Regions from separate parts of the Lactococcus sp. EKM203L genome, predicted to be linked through region 1. Evidence: predicted binding sites of a transcription regulator. Region 1 holds the regulator's gene; the other holds the start of a gene.
What was found. The regulator HrcA, encoded in region 1, represses chaperone genes, less so after heat shock. The targets are predictions, from matches to a motif close to TTAGCACTCNNNNNNNNNGAGTGCTAA.
Positions count from the first base shown of each region.

Region 2: a site for HrcA is predicted at 2,834-2,860, ahead of groES (co-chaperone GroES). Genes of this name have one in related genera too.

Region 1 is NZ_JAALEQ010000003.1:157,586-164,873, reverse strand. It holds gene HFD15_RS06595 (histidine phosphatase family protein) at 1-63, shown strand, start outside; gene HFD15_RS06590 (M15 family metallopeptidase) at 60-806, shown strand; gene HFD15_RS06585 (hypothetical protein) at 820-1,224, shown strand; gene hrcA (heat-inducible transcriptional repressor HrcA) at 1,446-2,489, shown strand; gene grpE (nucleotide exchange factor GrpE) at 2,519-3,058, shown strand; gene dnaK (molecular chaperone DnaK) at 3,131-4,954, shown strand; gene HFD15_RS06565 (oleate hydratase) at 5,168-6,931, shown strand; gene HFD15_RS06560 (M20 peptidase aminoacylase family protein) at 6,998-7,288, shown strand, end outside.
Region 2 is NZ_JAALEQ010000002.1:93,321-100,608, forward strand. It holds gene HFD15_RS03695 (MBL fold metallo-hydrolase) at 1-761, shown strand, start outside; gene groL (chaperonin GroEL) at 807-2,435, opposite strand; gene groES (co-chaperone GroES) at 2,524-2,808, opposite strand; gene HFD15_RS03710 (single-stranded DNA-binding protein) at 2,928-3,317, opposite strand; gene nox (H2O-forming NADH oxidase) at 3,407-4,747, opposite strand; gene ytpR (YtpR family tRNA-binding protein) at 4,910-5,536, opposite strand; gene HFD15_RS03725 (thioredoxin family protein) at 5,622-5,939, opposite strand; gene HFD15_RS03730 (hypothetical protein) at 5,981-6,265, opposite strand; gene pepA (glutamyl aminopeptidase) at 6,368-7,288, shown strand, end outside.

The DNA of each region.
Region 1 (7,288 bases):
ATTGGAAAAGTTGGAGACATGTCTTATCGAGAAATAGGGAGTGAAAAGTTAGCTAAAAAATGAAAAGAAGAATAACATTTAGTTTAATCGTGCTTGTTCTTTTGATCGTTTGTGCTTTGGGATTTATTTTTATCACCAATGATAAGTCAAATTCAACAAACGAATCATCTAAAAAAACAAGTATTTCGTCATCTAAAGAGGCGGCAAAGAAAAAGGATTTACCTGACGCTAAACAATCAGATTGGGATTTAGTATTGGTGAGTCGAAAATCACCTAAAGATGAAATGAACCCAACACTGGCAACCGTAAATGGGATTCAAGTTGATCAAAGGATAGCATCAGCGGTTCAACAATTTTTAGCAGCAGCCCAACAAATATCACCAGCTGAACATTTAATCTCAGGTTATCGGTCAGTCTCATATCAAGAAGGGCTTTATCAATCTTATGTCCAAGCAGAAATGAATGGTCAAGGAACAGTAAATTCAAGTGGAAATCCAATTTCAGAAGAAGAAGCGATAAAAAATGTACAAACTTATTCTCAGCCGCCAAGAAGTTCAGAACATCAAACAGGATTAGCGATTGATATGAGTAATATTGATAGCCTAAATGAGAGTCAATATGCAAAACAAGTTGCAGAAATTGCTCCCAAATATGGATTTGTTCTTCGTTTTCCAGAAGGGAAAAAGGCAGAGACAGGAATTGGTTATGAAGACTGGCATTGTAGATATGTTGGTTTAGAAAATGCTAAATATATGACCGAACACAATCTTACTTTAGAAGAATATCTAAAACTATTACCAGCATAAAGGAAATGAAATCATGCTAAACCGAACCAGACTTCTACTCTATGTTAATGTTGCTCTATTTATTTACAGTGTCTCGGAAATGATTAAAGTTCTCCTTGTTCATAATAATTTCTTTAGTCAATTTTTTAATAACTTATCGACAAATATAAAAACATTAACGACTAAAATTTCGTCAACAATTACGAGTTGGCAAAGTTTAATCTATTTATTGATTTTTGCTTTATTAATCTTTCTATTATTGAAATTTTGGCGTTTTACTTTTATACTTTTAGAAATTATTTCGGCACTTTTGATTATAGATTATGCCATACTTTTCATTCAACATGAAGTAAAGTATGAAAGCCTCTTTGTCATTGCTGTAATGGTAATTACAGTCATGAATATTTGGCAAACATCCAAAGATTCCAATCTTTTATAAATGAAATTAGCACTCTAATAAAAAGAGTGCTAATTTTTATGTCTTTTTGCTTGACAAGGTATAAACAAAGGGTTATAATAAATTTGTTAGCACTTAGAGATGAAGAGTGCTAAAACAGAAAAAAGCTTGTAGATACTAAACAGAAGTCAAAGGCTCAAGAAATTTTTGAGCTTGCGAAAGAAGTTTTGCCGAACTTCTTATCTGTGGAGAAAGGAGTAGTCATGATTACAGAACGTCAAAGACAAATTTTAAATTTGATTGTTTCTCTTTATGCCAAAGAGCATACGCCAATCGGTTCAAAGTCGCTCCTTGATAGTATTCAAGCTTCTAGCGCTACAATCCGAAACGACATGAAAGTTTTGGAAAAACTAGGCTTGATTCAAAAAGAACACACCTCAAGTGGACGTGTTCCAAGTGTTTCAGGTTATAAGTATTTTGTAGAAAATGTCATCCAGTTAGATGAATTTAGTCAAAATGACTTATTTAAAGTGATGAAAGCTTTTGATGGTGATTTTTATCGCCTATCTGACCTGTTTAAAACAGCAGCTAAAAGTTTATCAGGACTCACTGGTTTGACAAGCTTTGTTCTTAATGCTCCCCAACGTGACCAACAATTAGTTTCATTTGAAATGGTCATGCTGGATAGTCATTCAGTACTTTCAGTTATAACATTAGGGACTGGTGAAGTAAGAACAAATCAATTTATTCTTCCAAAATCGATGACCGAAGCTGATTTAGCAGTCTTTAGTAATCTAGTTAAAGAACGTCTGGTTGGTAAAAAAGTGATTGATATTCACTATACTTTACGAACAGAGATTCCACAGATTGTTCAACGTTATTTCAAAGTTACGAGTGAAGTTCTCCAACTCTTTGAATCAATTTTTGATGATTTGTTCAAAGAACGGCTGACCGTCGCTGGGCGTAAAAATATCTTTGATTATGCAACTGACAATCTTGCAGAATTATATAAACTCTTTAGCGATGATGAACGGATGCTTCATGAAATTCGCGAGATCACTAATAACGATGAAATGCGTGCCGTTAAATTTGACAATGACGAAAAATACATGAAAAATTTAACGATTATTTCGCAAAAATTTGTTATTCCATATCGCGGTTTTGGTACTCTAACAGTCGTTGGACCTGTAGAAATGGATTATCAAAGGACGTTATCAGTTCTTGACTTAGTTGCTAAAGTTTTAACTATGAAGCTGAGTGACTATTATCGTTATCTTGATGGTAACCATTATGAAATTAGTAAATGATAAAAAAGTTATTTAAAAAAGGAGGGCCTATGTCCGAAGAAACTAAAGAAGAAATCAAAAATGAAAAAGTTGATGAAGAAGTGACTGAGGAGTTAACAGAGGAAGCACTTGAGGATATTGTTGAAGAAGAAATCAACGAACTTGATGAAGCACAAAAGTTAGCGACTGAGTGGGAAAATAAATTCCTTCGCGTTTCTGCAGAAATGCAAAACGTACAACGTCGTGGAAATGAAGAACGTTTGCAACTTATCAAATATCGTTCACAAGATTTAGCAAAAAAAATCTTATCTTCACTAGATAATCTTGAACGTGCACTTGCTGTTGAAGGATTAACGGATGATGTAAAAAAAGGCCTTGAAATGGTCCAAGAAAGCTTGATTTCAGCGCTTAAAGAAGAAGGCGTTGAAGAAGTTTCTTATGAAAGTTTCGACCATAATCTTCATATGGCTGTTCAAACTGTTCCAGCTGATGATGAACATCCAGCTGACAGCATCGTGCAAGTTTTCCAAAAAGGTTACCAACTTCACGAACGTTTACTTCGTCCAGCAATGGTTGTCGTAGCACAGTAAATTAAAAAATAAATTGACCGCAAAGTCTTTAAACTATTCATAAGTAATAAGAAATAAAGGAGATTTAATAATATGTCTAAAATTATCGGTATTGACCTTGGTACAACAAACTCAGCAGTAGCAGTTCTTGAAGGAACTGAATCAAAAATTATTCCAAATCCAGAAGGAAATCGTACAACACCTTCAGTTGTAGCTTTCAAAAATGGTGAAATCATTGTCGGTGACGCTGCAAAACGTCAAGCGGTAACTAACCCAGAAACAATTATTTCTATTAAATCAAAAATGGGAACATCTGAAAAAGTTTCTGCAAATGGTAAAGAATATACACCACAAGAAATTTCAGCAATGATTCTTCAAAACTTGAAAGCTACAGCAGAAGCTTATCTTGGAGAAAAAGTAGAAAAAGCAGTTATCACTGTACCTGCATACTTTAATGACGCTCAACGTCAAGCAACTAAAGATGCTGGTAAAATTGCTGGTCTTGAAGTAGAACGTATCGTTAACGAACCAACAGCAGCAGCTCTTGCTTATGGTCTTGATAAAACAGATAAAGATGAAAAGATTCTTGTATTTGACCTTGGTGGTGGTACATTCGACGTTTCAATTCTTGAACTAGGTGATGGTGTCTTTGATGTTCTTGCAACTGCTGGTAACAACAAACTCGGTGGTGATGATTTTGACCAAAAAATCATTGATTGGATGGTTGCCGAATTCAAGAAAGAAAACGGAATTGACCTTGCCCAAGATAAAATGGCTTTGCAACGTTTGAAAGATGCCGCTGAAAAAGCGAAAAAAGACCTTTCAGGTGTAACAACTACTCAAATCAGCTTGCCATTCATCACAGCTGGTGCTGCTGGCCCTCTTCACTTGGAAATGGCTTTGACTCGTGCTAAATTTGATGAATTGACACATGATCTTGTTGAAGCGACACGTCAACCAGTTCGCCAAGCCCTTTCTGATGCTGGCTTGTCAACTTCTGATATTGACGAAGTTCTCTTGGTTGGTGGTTCAACTCGTATCCCTGCTGTTGTTGAACTTGTTCGTCACGAAACAAACAAAGAACCAAATAAATCAGTAAACCCTGATGAAGTTGTTGCTATGGGTGCAGCAATTCAGGGTGGTGTGATTACTGGTGACGTTAAAGATGTTGTTCTCCTTGACGTTACTCCACTTTCACTTGGTATTGAAACAATGGGTGGTGTCTTCACAAAATTGATTGACCGTAACACAACTATCCCAACTTCTAAATCACAAGTCTTCTCAACTGCTGCTGATAATCAACCCGCTGTAGATATTCATGTACTTCAAGGTGAACGTCCAATGGCAGCTGATAACAAAACTTTGGGTCGTTTCCAATTAACAGATATCCCTGCAGCACCACGTGGTATTCCACAAATCGAAGTAACATTTGATATTGATAAAAATGGTATTGTTTCTGTTAAAGCTAAAGACCTTGGTACACAAAAAGAACAAACAATCGTTATCAAATCAAACTCAGGTCTTTCTGATGAAGAAATTGATAAAATGATGAAAGATGCTGAAGCAAATGCTGACGCTGATGCAAAACGTAAAGAAGAAGTTGATACACGTAATGAAGCTGATGCTTTAGTTTTCCAAACTGAAAAAACTTTGAAAGACCTTGAAGGAAAAGTAGAAGAAGCTGAAGTTAAAAAAGCTGAAGAAGCTAAAGAAGAACTCAAAAAAGCGCTTGAAGGTGAAGATATTGATGATATCAAAGCTAAATCAGAAGCACTTTCTGAAATCGCTCAAAACCTCGCTGTAAAACTTTATGAACAAGCAAATGCAGCTCAAGGTGAAGCTGGACAAGCAACTGATGCTCAAGAAGCTCCAAAAGATGATAATACATTTGATGGTGACTTTGAAGAAAGCAAATAATAATTTATAAAAGCACTGATTCTTTTTTCAGTGCTTTTTTTTATAAAAATTGGACAAAATAGACATGTTGTCTAAAAACTATTTCAGATTCTTGCAATCATTTTCTTCTTGTACTATGATGAAATTAGTAAGAGATTGGAGGAGAATTAGAAGTAAAGAGACTAAAAAATTTAGTCAAACTGATGTTGTTTAGATTAGAGGAGGTTAATTATTATGCGTTATACAAATGGAAATTATGAAGCTTTCGTTCACCCAAGAAAACCAGAAAATGTTGATCAAAAATCAGCTTATATTATTGGGGCAGGCCTTGCAGGGCTTGCAACAGCAGTATTTTTAATTCGTGACGGTCAAATGTCAGGGGACCGTATTCATATTTTAGAAGAGTTACCGTTGTCAGGAGGTTCTCTTGACGGTTCCTTTATTCCACATGATGGTTTCGTTGTTCGTGGTGGACGTGAAATGGAAAACCATTTTGAATGTCTTTGGGACTTATTCCGAACAATTCCGTCATTAGAAGTGGACAATGCATCTGTTTTAGATGAATTTTATCGAATTGACCGGGATGACCCAAATTCATCTAACTGTCGTATTATCCATAATCGTGGTGAACGGGTTGATGATGATGGAAAATTTACCCTAAGTCCAAAAGCTCAAGAAGAAATAATCAAATTATTCATGACTAAAGAAGAACTACTTGTAGGTAAAACAATAGAAGATTGCTTTACTGATGAGTTCTTCGAATCAAATTTTTGGCTTTATTGGTGTTCAATGTTTGCTTTTGAAAAATGGCATTCAGCTATTGAAATGCGTCGTTACATTATGCGTTTCATCCACCATATTGAGGGGTTACCTGATTTTTCTGCCCTAAAATTTACAAAATATAATCAATATGAATCGCTAGTAAAACCATTAATTTCATACTTAAAAGATCATGGAGTTGATTTTAAATATGGAGCACAGGTTGAAAATGTTGAAGTTGACTTTTCAAATGGCAAAAAGGTAGCAAAAGCTATTGTATTTGCTGACAAAAAAATAAAAGAACTGACAGAAAATGACTTAGTTTTTGTCACAAATGGTTCAATTACAGAAAGTTCAACTCAAGGTTCACCAACACAAGCCGCTCCGAAAACTAGTGAACTTGGTGGCTCTTGGAAACTTTGGCAAAATTTAGCTAAACAATCAGAAGAATTTGGACATCCAGATGTTTTTTGTAAGGACATTCCAAAAGAAGCTTGGGTTGTATCAGCAACTGTCACTTGGAAAAATTTAAAGATTCAACCTTATTTTGAAAAATTAACACATCGTCAATTGCGTTCAGGAAAAGTTGTCACAGGAGGAATTATTACTGTTAAAGATTCAAATTGGCTCCTTTCATTTACAACTCACCGCCAACCTCATTTTAAAGAACAAAATGACCAAGAAACAGTAACTTGGGTTTATGGTCTTCTTTCAAATACACCTGGGAACTATATCAAAAAACCAATTGAAGATTGTACAGGTGAAGAAATCACTCAAGAATTACTTTATCATTTAGGAATGCCAGAAGAAGAAATTGAAGTATTTGTTAAAGAAAATACTAATACAATCCCAGTATATATGCCCTTCATTACTTCTTATTTCATGCTTCGTGAACCAGGGGATCGCCCTCTTGTAGTACCTGAACAATCAATCAATTTAGCGTTTTTAGGAAATTTTGCGGAAACTGAGCGTGATACAGTCTTTACAACCGAGTATTCAGTCAGAACTGCGATGGAAGCTGTTTATCAATTATTAAATGTTGATCGCGGTGTTCCGGAAGTCTATGCTTCGGCTTATGATTTACGAACTTTAGCAAGTTCAGCCTACTATCTATCAGATAAGCAAAAATTAGAAGATTTAGAGCTCTCATTTATTAAAAAACAAGCGCTCAAAGTTGGACTTAAGAAAATCAAAGGAACATATATTGAAGAACTTCTAGAAGATGCGGGTCTGATTTAAAAATTAAATGAAGTCACAAGAAATAGCGAAGGAGCAACCTTCGCTATTTTTGATACAATTATTCTTATGATTGAAGAAAATTTATACCAAGAGCTTGTTGAAATTAGACATTATCTTCATGCCCATCCCGAAATATCAGAAAAAGAAGTTGAAACGACAAAATTCATTCGTCAAAAATTAGCAGATTGGCAAATTGAAATAATAGATAGTCAGCTTAAAACAGGACTTGTTGCAAAAATTGGCTCAGGAAAACCGATTATTGCGCTAAGAGCAGATATTGACGCCTTACCTATTCTAGAAGAAACAGGATTAGAATTTTCCTCTGTAAACAAAGGAGCAATGCATGCTTGTGGTCAT
Region 2 (7,288 bases), on a different contig from region 1:
GAAATTCTTTTTACTTAGAAACTCCAAAGAAAAAAATTCTTGTTGATGCCGGACTATCTGGAAAAAAAATAGAAAGTTTACTATCAGAAATTGACCGTGACATTCATGATATTGATGCTTTATTAATTACCCATGAACATAGTGACCATATCAAAGGGATTGGTGTTTTGGCAAGAAAATATGGTATTGACCTTTACGCAAATGAAGATACTTGGTCTGAACTAGATAGTAAAAATGCTTTAGGAAAAATCCCTGTTGAACAAAAACATCTGTTTGAAATGGGAAAAACAATGACTTTTGGTGATATTGATATTGAATCTTTCGGCGTGAGTCACGATGCTATCGCACCACAGTTTTATCGTTTCATGAAAGATAACAAAAGTTTTGTTATGCTAACTGATACAGGTTATGTATCCGATAGAATGCGTGGAACCATTGAAAATGCAGATGCTTATCTTATGGAATCAAACCATGACATTGAGATACTCCGCATGGGAGCCTATCCTTGGCGGACAAAGCAACGTATCCTAAGTGACCAAGGCCACTTATCTAATGAGGACGGCGCTGAGGCTGCTTTTAGTATTCATGGTAATAAGACAAAACGAATTTTTCTAGGGCACTTGAGTTTAAATAATAATATCAAAGAACTTGCTCATCTTACTATGGATGGTTACTTACAGCAACATGATGTCGATACCAAAAAGGACTTGAAGATCCTTGATACTAGTCACGAACATGCTAGTCAACTTTACGATATTTAGTTACTCATCAGCAAATAAAAAAAGAACCCTAAGGGTTCTTTTTTATTACATCATACCACCCATTCCCATGCTAGGGTCCATTGGAGGCATAGCTGGAGCAGCTGGTTCTGGCTTATTAGCAACTACTGCTTCAGTAGTCAAAATTAAACCAGCAACAGAAGCCGCGTTTTGCAAAGCTGAACGAGTTACTTTTGCAGGGTCAACAATTCCTTCTTCAATCATATTAACCCATTGACCAGTTGCAGCATTGAAACCTGTACCTACTTCTTCTGAACGAAGCTTATCAATGATAACTGAACCTTCATATCCTGCATTGGCAGCAATTTGACGAACTGGTTCTTCAAGAGCACGGCGAACAATGTTAATACCTGTTTGAATATCTCCTTCTTCTGAAAGTTTATCCAAAGCAGCAATAGCATTAACAAGTGCTGTACCACCACCAGAAACAATACCTTCCTCAACGGCTGCACGTGTTGCATTAAGTGCATCTTCAATCAAGAGTTTCATTGCTTTGAGCTCTGTTTCAGTTGCAGCACCAACTTTAACAACTGCAACACCACCAGCTAATTTTGCAAGACGTTCTTGTAATTTTTCACGGTCAAAATCAGAAGTTGTTTTTTCAATTTGCGCTTTAATAATAGCTACACGATCAGAAATAGCATCAGCAGAACCAGCACCTTCAACAATTGTTGTGTGGTCTTTATCCACAGTTGCTTTAGCTGCTTGTCCTAAAGCTTCAAGAGTAGCATCTTTAAGATCAAGACCAAGTTCTTCAGTAATTACTGTACCACCTGTCAAGATAGCTAAATCTTCCAATTGAGCTTTACGACGATCACCAAATCCTGGTGCTTTTACAGCTACAACATTGAAGACACCTTTAATCTTATTAAGAACAAGCGTTGGCAATGCTTCTCCATCAACATCATCAGCTACAATAAGAAGTGGACGATTTGTTTTCAAGATTTGTTCAAGGAGCGGTAAAATTTCTTGAATGTTTGAGATTTTTTTGTCGGTAATAAGAATATAAGGATTATCTAATTCAGCAACCATTTTTTCTGTATTAGAAACCATATATTGACTCAAATATCCACGGTCAAATTGCATTCCTTCAACAACATCGAGTTCAGTTTGCATCCCTTTTGATTCTTCAATGGTGATAACTCCGTCAGAACCTACACGTTCCATTGCATCAGAAATATACTCACCCACTTTTTCACTACGTGATGAAACGGTAGCTACTTGCGCAATTGCTGATTTATCGTGGACAGGAATTGCCATCTCTTTAATTGACGCAACAGCTGTTTCAGCAGCAAGTTCAATTCCTCGGCGAATACCAACTGGATTTGCACCTGCGGTAACATTTTTTAAACCTTCACGAACGATAGCTTGTGTCAAAACTGTCGCTGTTGTTGTACCGTCACCTGCGATATCATTTGTTTTTGAAGCAACTTCTGAAACAAGTTTAGCTCCCATATTTTCAAAATGATCTTCAAGTTCAATCTCTTTGGCAATCGTTACACCATCGTTTGTAATTAAAGGTGATCCATATGATTTTTCAAGAACAACATTGCGACCTTTTGGTCCAAGGGTTGTTTTTACTGTATCAGCAAGAATATCAATCCCACGCATCATCGCTGTTCTAGCATCACTTGAAAATTTAATATCTTTTGACATTTTAGCTCCTTTTTAAGAATATATTTTTAATTTTATAGATTTTAAGATAGACAAAAGACAACCAAAAAAAATGATTGCTTTTATAATTTTACTCTACAATTGCAAGAAGGTCTGAATCTTTGAGAATCAAGAATTCTTCACCATCCATTTTTACGGTCGTTCCAGCAAATTTTTCAAAAATTACTGTGTCCCCTACTTTTACGAGTGGAGAAATCAGTGTTCCATGATGATTTGTTTTCCCTTCACCGACGGCAACAACTTCAGCTGTTTGAGGTTTTTCTTGGGAAGCGCTTGTTAACACAATTCCACCCATTGATTTTTCCTCTTCTTCTTTTACACGTAAAACTACGCGATTCTCTAAAGGTTTCAACATTATATTTTCCTCCATTTTTTATTTTTTAGCACTCTTATTAAACGAGTGCTAACATATTCTTATTTTATCTCAATGGTCAGATTTAGTCAAGAGAAAACATTTAGATTTTATGAAATAAATTAGAAAGGGAGTTCTTCCGCATCAAGTAAGGTTTCTTCAGTCTTTATAGCGCTTTCTCGTAAAGCGATTGTTGCCCTACTTTCAAGTAAATAATAACTCAGTCCTAAGATTTCTGTGACATAATGTTTTTGATTTTGCTTATCCGTATAATTTCTAGTTCTAATTTCTCCTTCAATTGAAATAAGACTTCCTTTTTTTGCGTAAGAAACTAAAGTTTCTGCAGATTTTCCCCAAATAATAATTGAAATAAAATCTGCCTCTCGTTCTCCTTTTTCATTTTTGAAACGGCGATTGACTGCTAAGGTCACACGGACATATGATTTATCATTTGTTGTTTTTGAAATTTCTGGCGCACTGGTTAAGCGTCCAATTAACATGGTTTTATTCATAATAAAATCCTCCTAACTTTTTATACGTAAAGTTAGGACATTTGTCACAAAAAAAATAAAAAATCTATCAATTGATAGATTTTTATGGTTTATTTTGCATTTAAAGCTGCAACAGTCATGTAATTATATGGACTATTGAAGTGTGGTAAGAAGAATAAATCAAGTAAGGCTAATTCATCAATCGTTTTCTTTTCTTGAATAGCTAAACTAAACATATTAATATTTCCTGCAATTATTTCACTCTTGCTAGCAAGTTGAGCACCAATAATTCTGCGACTTTTTGTTTCATAAACGATACGAATTTTCACACTATCATTATTTTCATGAAGGAACCATGCTTTTTGCTTATCTTCAAAATCACTAAATGAAACTTCTAGGCCGATTTTTTTAGCAGCTTTAACCGACAAGCCCGTAGAAGTCATATTGTAACCAAAAATAGAGATTCCATTAGAACCTTGTACACCAACAGATTCTATTGATTTTCCTCCAATATTATGACCAGCAACAATCCCTGAGCGAACAGCGTTTGAGGCAAGGGCAATGTAGGTGAAGTCTTGTAAAGCATTAGAATAGATTGTGGCAACATCTCCTACAGCATAAACATCTGGGTCACTACTTTGTTGATGTTTATCCACTTTGATTGCTCCATTTTTAAAGGTTTCTAAATGTTCACCAGCCAATGCACTATTGGCTGTAAATCCAATACAATTAATAACGAGGTCAACATCATAAGTTGATTTATTAGTTACAATCTGTGATACATGACCTTTTTCATTTGCCTTAAACTCTTGAGCCAATTCCCCAAAATGGAGTTCAATTCCATGTTGGGCAAGATTTTCATCCATTCCTTTAGCAAACTCTTCATCATAATATGAAGCAAGTGAAGTACTTTCTGCATCAAAAAGTAGAACTTCTTTTCCACGACGTTTGGCAGCTTCAGCAATTTCTGTCCCAATATAACCAGCACCAATCACAGCAATCCGTTTCACATCATTCTTAGCAAACTCTTCGTCAATGGCTTGCCCTTCTTGAAAAAGTTTTAAAAAATGAATGCCTTTAAGATCTTTTCCTGGCAAGTTAGGAATAATTGGACGTGAACCTGTTGCCAGAACGAGTTTATCATAACTTTCTGTAATCTTTTCTCCAGTTTTTGACTTGGCATAAATCATTTTATTAGTAAAGTCAATTTCTGAAACTTCTGTTTCTGTTAATATCTTTACTCCCTTTTTTTCAAAATCTTCTGCTTTGGCATAAAACAGCTCATCTGGTTTTTCAATTTGTCTTCCGACCCAAATAGCTGTCCCACACCCCAAGTAACTCATATTACTGTTACGGTCAATCATAACAATCTCATGGCCTGGATATTGATCAATTAATGTATTTGCTGTAGCAATGCCTGCGTGGTTCGTACCGATAACTACGATTTTCATGCTAATAATTCTCCTTTAAATGTAAAATTCTTTTTACATTATTCAGTTTAGCATAAGTCCTTCTATTTTCTTTTGTAAGCGCTTGTGAACTTTGTGAAAAAATTATTTTATTTTTTTAGATAAAAAAAACTGCCAAAATAAACTATTTTGACAGTTTTATTATTATGCTTGCCACATTGTTTCTGAATCAAAAGCTTTACCAGCGGATAAATCTGATGATAATTCAATGATTCCACGAACCTCAGGAGCATTTGGTAATTCAAGTTCACGAGCTGAACAAAGCATTCCGTAAGATTGAACACCACGAAGGGCTCCTGGGAAAATCAATGAGCCGTTAGGCATCATAGCACCAGGTAAAGCAGCAACTGTTTTTAAGCCAAGAGCTGCGTTTGGAGCACCACAAACAATTTGTACTGGATCGGCAAAACCAACATTAACTTTACAGATATGTAAATGGTCTGAATCTGGATGATCTTCCATTTCAACAATTTCAGCGACAACAAATTTGGGTTGTGCATCGTGAACAAGAACATCGCTAAATCCTGATTTACCAAGCTCTTTGTTCAACGTTTCAATATCATCAGATGATAAGACGACTTGACCATTTCCTGACAAATTAGCCAATAGAGATTTCGCTTCAAAAATATTCCAAGCAACCGTCGCTCCAGTTTCTTCAATAAAAACACGAGCTACTTTTCCCTTACGTTCGAAGTTTACTTTTTCTCCCTTATCATTTGCAGTGATAAGCATTAAAACGTCACCGACATTTGTGTTGTATGTTGCAATCATTTTCTTATTTTTCCCTTTTAATTTCTTAACTTTGATTATTATAGAATATAATTCTTAATATATCAACGCTTGTCCTGCGATGATACTATTTCGCACTCGCTAAGAAAGTATTGACTTCTTCTTTTGTTTTACGTAATTTATTTACTAGACGAGCTTTTTCTTTGCCATCCTCAATCACGACAAAACTTGGAATTCCCATAATTCCCCATTCAATCGCAAGATCCATATATTCATCACGGTCTACTTCAACAAATTTAAAGTCTGGATTTTCTACTTCAATTTCTGGCATTTTTGGCTTAATAAAATTACAATCTCCGCACCAACCAGCCGTGAAAAAGAAGACTGTCTTTTCCGGTCCTTTTACAAGTTCGGCTAAATTTTCAATATTTTCTGGAATAATCATTCTACATTCTCCTTTTATTTCTAAATGAATACTAAGCATTCTTACAGAATTTCTTCATTTTTTTCAAAGACTTCTAAAGTTTTAGCATTGATTTCAAAAGTGATTGCCTTATTTTCACTGACAAGTCCTCCCTCAAAAAGAGCACCCGTAGTCGGCTCCTCAAAAATCCAAAAAGCGTCTATTTTTCTTGTTGAAAAATGTTGCCGAGCTCTGTCAGTAAGTTCATGAATCACTTCTTCTTCCATAGTTTTATAGCCATGATAAGCAACGTGAGCAACTGTTGCACCCGCAATAATTCCCAAACCAAACTTTAGTATTTTTTTCATATGGAAATTTTAACATATTTCTTGGTATAATTATAGTGTAAATCATCAAAATTTTTGCTGACAAATCTGTCAGTAAATTTTTCAGTATTCCGGAGGAGAAAAATGGAACTATTCGACAAAGTAAAAGCACTGACAGAAATTCAAGCGACTTCTGGTTTTGAGGGATCTGTTCGTGACTATTTAAAAACACGCATGATTGCTCTTGGTTATCAACCAGAATTTGATGGTCTTGGTGGTATATTTGTCACTAAAACTTCAAAAGTAGCAAATGCCCCACGTATTATGATTGCAGCCCACATGGATGAAGTTGGCTTTATGGTCAGCTCAATCAAAGCTGACGGAACATTCCGGGTCGCTCCACTTGGTGGTTGGAATCCTTTAGTTGTCTCTGGACAACGTTTTACATTATTCACACGTACAGGTAAAAAAATTCCTGTCGTAACTGGTGGGCTTCCTCCACATCTTCTTCGTGGAACTGGTGTTACTCCTCAAATTCCTGCCATTTCTGATATTGTCTTTGATGGAGCTTTTGAGAATGCTGCAGAAGCTGCAGAATTTGGAATCGCTCAAGGTGATGTAATCATTCCAGAAACTGAAACAATTCTCTCTGCTAATGGTAAAAATATTATTTCTAAAGCTTGGGACAATCGTTACGGTTGTTTAATGATTCTTGAACTTCTTGAATTTTTAGCTGACAAAGAATTACCTGCTACATTGATTATCGGAGCCAATGTTCAAGAAGAAGTTGGCCTTCGTGGAGCCAAAGTTTCTACAACTATGTTCAAGCCTGATTTGTTCTTTGCTGTTGATTGTTCACCTGCTAGTGATACGTTTGGTGATGACAACGGTCGTCTTGGAGAAGGAACAACGCTTCGTTTCTTTGACCCAGGTCATATTATGCTCCCTGGAATGAAAAATTTCTTGCTTGAAACTGCCGATAAGGCTAAAGTTAAAACCCAAGTTTATATGGCTAAAGGTGGAACTGATGCAGGTGCTGCCCACTTAGCTAATAATGGAGTCCCT